DNA from 3 places in the Lentilactobacillus curieae genome. Region 2 is predicted to be linked to each of the others. Evidence: riboswitches for the same ligand, from Rfam matches in the RefSeq annotation. Region 2 holds a riboswitch; each other region holds the start of a gene.
What was found. Region 2 has a riboswitch for thiamine pyrophosphate ahead of thiW (energy coupling factor transporter S component ThiW). Riboswitches for the same ligand answer to the same signal wherever they lie in the genome.
Positions count from the first base shown of each region.

Region 1: it holds a riboswitch for thiamine pyrophosphate, as region 2 does, so the genes downstream of both, thiM (hydroxyethylthiazole kinase) here and thiW (energy coupling factor transporter S component ThiW) in region 2, are expected to answer to the same signal.
Region 3: it holds a riboswitch for thiamine pyrophosphate, as region 2 does, so the genes downstream of both, PL11_RS05450 (ECF transporter S component) here and thiW (energy coupling factor transporter S component ThiW) in region 2, are expected to answer to the same signal.

Region 1 is NZ_CP018906.1:410,477-412,681, forward strand. It holds gene thiD (bifunctional hydroxymethylpyrimidine kinase/phosphomethylpyrimidine kinase) at 1-515, opposite strand, end outside; gene thiM (hydroxyethylthiazole kinase) at 529-1,317, opposite strand; TPP riboswitch at 1,380-1,486, opposite strand; gene PL11_RS02145 (oxidoreductase) at 1,495-2,205, opposite strand, start outside.
Region 2 is NZ_CP018906.1:285,443-287,647, reverse strand. It holds gene PL11_RS01615 (AzlC family ABC transporter permease) at 1-208, shown strand, start outside; gene PL11_RS01610 (AzlD domain-containing protein) at 220-552, shown strand; gene thiW (energy coupling factor transporter S component ThiW) at 642-1,145, opposite strand; TPP riboswitch at 1,188-1,285, opposite strand; gene PL11_RS01600 (HoxN/HupN/NixA family nickel/cobalt transporter) at 1,333-2,205, opposite strand, start outside.
Region 3 is NZ_CP018906.1:1,150,550-1,152,754, forward strand. It holds gene PL11_RS05445 (ABC transporter ATP-binding protein) at 1-774, opposite strand, end outside; gene PL11_RS05450 (ECF transporter S component) at 786-1,361, opposite strand; TPP riboswitch at 1,541-1,631, opposite strand; gene PL11_RS05455 (Cof-type HAD-IIB family hydrolase) at 1,746-2,205, shown strand, end outside.

The DNA.
Region 1 (2,205 bases), 130 kb from region 2:
TTAACCCCCATATCTTGAAGCTTTTGAGCAGCAGTTTTCATATCATCTTCTGACTTAATCTGCATCCCCGTTAATTCTTCTGCTTCAGGTAAATTAGGGGTCAAAATTGTTGCTAATGGTAGCAATTCTGTTTTTACCGTTTGGATTGCGTCCTCAGACAATAGTCGAGCGCCACCCTTGGCAATCATCACTGGATCCACTGTAAGTGGCCCTAAGTCATACTTCTTCAGGTTTTCAACAACCGCTTCGACCGTTGGCACATCTGCCAACATTCCGGTTTTAGCTGCCCGAATTTTCAAATCTTCTGCCACGGACTTGAACTGCTCATCAATCATCTTCTTGGGCATTGCCATAAAGTCAGCAACCCCCAGAGTATTCTGAGCAGTCACCGCAACCACGACCGCTGCTGAAAACACGTGTCGTTCCTGCATTGTTTTAATGTCTGCCATTACTCCAGCACCACCGCCACTATCTGTACCAGCAATTGTCAGAGTTTGAACTGTCCCGTTTACCATTTATCCGCTCTCCTTAATCAAACTGGGCGTGTTTTTCAACATCAGCCACTGAAATCAAGTGCAACTCATCAATCAACTGGGGACCAAATGAGCCCGCCAAAGGTTGATCCATCCGATTAGCCACTATTTCTCCGGCAACTGCAAAAACCGTTGCTGCAACTTGGGCCGCCTCAAAGTAGTCGTCTTCAATTGCCACAAACGTTCCGATTGTGCTTGAAAGCATATCGCCTGAACCAACATGTAGTTTGAACAAATCAGTGTTGTTATAAACGCGAACAACTGCGTCACCATTTGTAATAATGTCAGTTTTACCGCTCAGAACAACAACACAATCACGTTTTTTTGCAAGCGCCTTAGCAATTGCCTCTAAGTCAGCATCCCCTTCACCAGCATCGATTCCCTTAGCTTGCCATTCAACATCTGCTAATGCGGCAATTTCACCGGCGTTACCACGAATAACGGCCACATTAATGTTATCGAGCAATTCATTACATCTATCTAACCGATACTGAACCGCCCCAACGGCAACTGGGTCAATCACGATTGGCTTATTGTATTGGTTGGCATACTTAGTTACAGCCGCAATTTGATCTAACTGGCCTTCAGTAAACGCCCCTAGGTTGACCGTCAACGAATTAGAAATCTTGATCATTGCCTCAGCTTCATTTTTTTCTTCGGACATGATTGGAGATGCCCCAATGGCATTAATTCCATTTGCGACATCTTGAACAGTGACGAAATTAGAAATATTAAAAGCAATTGGATTTTGTTTCCGTAATTTACTTAGTAGATCAATTTTCATGACAACTCTCCTAAAAATAAAAATACCGTCACCCAGACACTTTTGCATGGATGACGGCTTTATCAGTCGAGTTGACACATTCCCTACGCAAGTGTTGGCTTACAGGTTCAAAGGGATCAAGTTGATAAAACTCGTCTCAGCTGCTACGGCAGCACCCCTAGTGTTTATAGGTTGATTTTACTTGGTTTCGGTCTCTGGGTCAATTTGATTTCGTTGTGCCTTTTCCTTATTGACCATTTTTTGAGCCATAGTTCTAACTTGATCCATCAAGGCATCAAACGCCTTGTCTGGAAGAATCTTTTGTAGTGCAATTGATGCCTTAGCACCAGTGCCACCTGCGTAACGAGCTTTAGGTTTTGCAGAAAATGCAGCTTGGTCAACCATTCTAGCAACTACCATTGGTTTAGATGCGTAACGATATGCTAATTCAAAGAAGTCGGCAACCTTGCGACTAGCTGCTGCGTATGCGCCATCACCAGAAACTTCATTCAGGCTCTTCATGGCAATCTTGCTCCAGTTGGACTCAATTGCACCTGGTTCAACGACAACAACATCAATCCCAAATTCTTTAAGTTCTTGACGAAGTGAATCGCTCATTCCCTCAATCGCATACTTAGAACCAACGTACCAGCTAGCCAAAGGCATTCCGGTCTTGCCAGCCATTGATGACATGTTGATGATGCGACCAGAACCTTGTTCTCTCATGATTGGCAACACTGCCTGAATCATTTTCATTGCCCCAAACACGTTGACTTTAAACTGGTATTCACCATCTTTAAGGTCGACATCTTCCAAGGAGCCAAACGAACCAAAGCCAGCATTGTTTACCAAAACATCGATATGCCCCGCATCATCATAAATAGTTTGCACTGCCTTGTCGATACTATC
Region 2 (2,205 bases):
GATCATTTTCATCTGCATTATTTCAGGATTTTTAGCTGCGTTCTTCATGATGATTACCAAGTCTACCCTTGGGTTAGTAATCTCTACGTTGATTGCTTCTTTCATTGGTTTTGCCTTGGAAGCTACAATTCGGAAGAGATTACCCAAGAGTGGTTGGCTAAGGTCGATGAAGAACCCAGCTGGATCACCTAAGGACGCTAATGATTAGGAGTCGGAATTATGGAATGGAGTACAACACAACATTTTTGGTTGATACTTGCGTGTTTTGTCGTTGCGTTTGCGCCACGGTTGATACCGTTGTTGTTTTTCAGAAAAAGAAAAATCCCGTTATGGTTTAATGAATGGATGAGATACGTTCCCGTATCTTTGTTCACAGCCTTAGTGGTTAAAGACTTATTCATTAATTCTAGTTACCAAATTTCAATTGTGGATAAAGCCCCTGAATTGGTGGCTGCGGTGTTAGTTATTGGAATTGCGTACTGGACCAGGTCAATGACAATTTCAGTTGTTCTGGGTCTTGCGGCTGTATTTATTCTGGCGGTTTTCATCTAGAATTTGTTAAAAATTTTTTTCAATGAATGATATATGATTCATACAAAAGACGGAGTTACGATATTAAATCGTAACTCCGTCTTATTGTTTTACAGATGATGGCCATTTTTTAGGTGGCCTCTTTTATTCAGCGCCAACAAAATAATATACCCAATAATCACCCCGACGAGTGCACTGAGAAAAAAGCTAGGGATGAATATATAAAGTGCACCTTTGGCTCCCATGAGCCAGCTCGCAACTGGGTAAGCGACAATTGCCCCAATTATTCCGGTTCCAATCAGTTCACCAAATGTGGCAGCCAGGAAGTTCTTGGTTTTTCTGAAGATCCAACCAACAAAGAATGCGCCAATCATACTCCCAGGAAAGGCGAGTACGGTACCAGTTCCCATAATGTTCCGGATAAGTGAGGTAAGGAATGCTTGGGTCAATGCCCACCAAGGTCCTAGCATTACGCCAGAGACTAGATTAACTAAATGCTGAACTGGAGCAACTTTAGCCGCCCCGACACTAAACTCAAACATACTACCACCGACGACTCCGACTGCTGAAAAGATTGCTGTCAAAACAAGTGAATAAAGCCTTTGATTACGCAAAATAAAAATCCTCCAATGTTCGACGACAGTAGGGGATTCTAAAAAAAGAAATCGGCATTTTCTTCCGCTGGCGCTAACCAGATCAAGTTCGAGGGTCCAACTTTCGTTGTCTCAGCCCAAGGGCACCCCTAATGTCATTCGAGTATTTTAATAGGTTTATTCTAGCATGGATATGTAGTTAACGGGGTTAATTTTTGGACTTTTGATGATATTTCCAGGTTAGACCAGCGATACCCCAAGCAATGATGAAGATGAACAGTAAGGTGACTCCAAGTGTATGGAAATCGAGGTGAGTAATTGCCACAATCCATTGGTTATTCCAATTAAAGTTAGAGGCAAGACTTTGCAAAACATCAATTGAACCAATTAGAATCGCCGCAACTGCAGATATTCCAGTAATGATGATGTTGTACTTTATTTTTCGGGATGGAGACGACAAGAACCAACCATATGCAGATGTCATAAAAATTCCATCAAGAGTGTCCATTAAGCACATTCCGGCAGTGAATAGTAGCGGGAACCCAAGCACAATAATGAATGGAACTCCTTTGGTGGCAGCGACGACTGAAGTGGTCATTACCGCAATTTGGGTTGCGGTATCAAAACCAATCCCAAAGAGAAATCCAACAATCATGACTTGCCAGTTGTGATTGATCAGACTGAGAAACTTATTAAGTAACTTAAAGACCCAGTTAGTTTTATCTGCAGGTTTGTCGGGGTTACTTTTGATTAAAGACCACAGTAGATAAACGTTGATTGCTGCCAAGAGGAGAAGGGTGATCCCAGCAATTAAAGTGCCAAATACATGACCGAATTCGGTAATGGAACCTTGAGATTGTTTAGTTAGGTCGACCAGACCAACTGTGAACATGGTCATTAAAAATACGACAATGGAGTGACCAAAGGAGAATGAAAAACCAACTCCGTGGGTGTTTTTACCTTCATTCATCATTTTACGAGTAATGTTGTCGATTGCTGCGATGTGGTCGACATCAAAAGCGTGTGATAGCCCAAGAGTGAAGGATAAGAATGCAAGGGTAATGATTGTTGGGTAATTGCC
Region 3 (2,205 bases), 870 kb from region 2:
GTTGTTATCCTGTCCAGTTGGCATGCTTACCGGGATTTCTTCGATTTGGTTTTCAGCGAATCTTTGGAAAAACGCGTTGGCAGAATCGGTGTCTAGCTTAGAAATCTGACGGGTAGCTGGATCCAGATAAAAGAAGTTGTCGATTAACCCTTGATAGTTGCTCAAATCGTGGTCGGCTAAAATAATTGTCTTCCCGAATGTTGTTTGAAGCTGTTTTAACTTATTGATCAGGTCCGTCCGAGTATCAAAATCAATGCTGGCAAATGGCTCATCGAGAACAATCACGTCAGCGTCCATGGCAATAATGCTGGCGAGTGCCACTCGTTGCTTTTGCCCACCGGAAAGGGTGCTGATCTTTCGGTTCTTCAATGATGTGATTCCCACGAAGTCAAGGGCATGATCAATGATGCGGTCCATCTTAGCAGGGTCAGCTTGGATGTTTTCAAGGACGAAGACCAGTTCATCCTTGACCACGTCCATAGCAAACTGTTGATTTGGGTTTTGAAACATCATGGCGACAAGCTGGTTCTTGGTGTTTTGGGAAACCTTAGTGATGTCTTGACCAGAAAACTCAATGGTCCCCGTTGATTCACCTTCCACAAAGTTCGGGTACAGGCTCGCAATGAACTTCAACAGCGTAGTCTTACCACTCCCAGATGGTCCCGATAATAGTGAAAATTCACCGTCAGGGAAGGTGAGGTTTAGGTCTTTAAGAACCCAGTCGTCCACGCCTTGATATTTAAAATTAAAATGAGTTACTGCAACGTCAGCCATTAATAATCCCTCTAATTAGTTGATACTGATAGGTGGCTCTTATCAAGCATGTTGGTGATTGCTTTGGTAAGTAGGCCACCAAAGATGAATGTTGAGATGTAGCGGGTAATAAATAGTGCCACAATCATCAGTGGTGCGTAGTGACCGTACCCGTTTTTGATGATGTCCCAACCAAAGGTAACCACAACTGTGGTCAAAATGGATAGGTTTAAACCAAACCAACCGTATTTTTTGTAACCAGTTAGGGCAAATCCAAGTTCAGAACCAATTCCTTGAACTAAACCAGAGATGAATGCCCCAGCGCCCCATTGGCCACCAAGAAATACTTCGACTGCTGAACCTAGGAATTCACCTAAGAAGGCAGAACCGAGAGTTTTGATCAGGTAACCAGTTAATGGCCCAGCCATTGTCCAGAGTCCCATGAGGATATCATTGGCAAATGGTGCCATTCCGAGTGGGGTAAGGGCAACGGTCAGCGCAGTATAGAGAAAACCGGCCCCCCAGAAGATGATTCCGCTAAAGATGGCAATTAGCGCAACCAGGATAATGTTGTGCAAAGTCCAAGGACTTTTTTTCTTGTTTTCCATGAAACAAGACCTCCAAAATTTATTTCATACAAACTATGGAGATTGGTCTACAGTGAATTCTTTTGTTGGCAAGTATAAATCAAATGAATAATTGATAACTCTAGCCAAACAAAAAGGCCCACCCTGACTAGGGTGGACCTTGATAAAATTCATCGTAAATGCAGTTTATCCATTAAAAAAATACAACGGAATTATGCTCCCTTCGCTGGTATTAGCCAGATCAGGTTCGATGGGTTTTATCTCAGCCTTGCGGCACCCCAGATAGTTGTATGATCGACATTCAGTATACAGGTATAGTTAGTTTTTAGCAATCGATTAATTAATTGTGATGCGTTAGAATTGAAGGTAGATTGATTACACTTTTAAAAATAAGGAGGAAGCGACATGGTTAAAGTCATTGCTTCTGATATGGATGGAACATTTTTAAATGATCAAAGTGAGTTCGATACTGAGGCATTTCAAGCTCAACTGGATCAAATGAAGGACAAGGGGATGCACTTTATTTGTGCGACTAGTAATACGTATGCCCACTCATTACGACAGTTTAGTCAAAATTCTGGGCCAATCGCCTACGTTTGCGATAACGGGGCGCACGTAATTGATGATCGTGGCGTTACTGTATTTGAAGATGCCATTGATCCTCTGTTGCTCCGCCAAATTATTGAGTTCCTACAGACTGATCGTGACTTTGTAGGAGCAGAGATTATTCTCGCTGGTCGTAACGGTTCGTACTGTAATCTTCCTGCTGAATCTGACCGGTTTAAGGATTCACAGAACTTTTACGAGGATCTCCAGTCAGTTGGGGATTTAACCATGATTTTTGATGCGATTTATAAGGTTGATT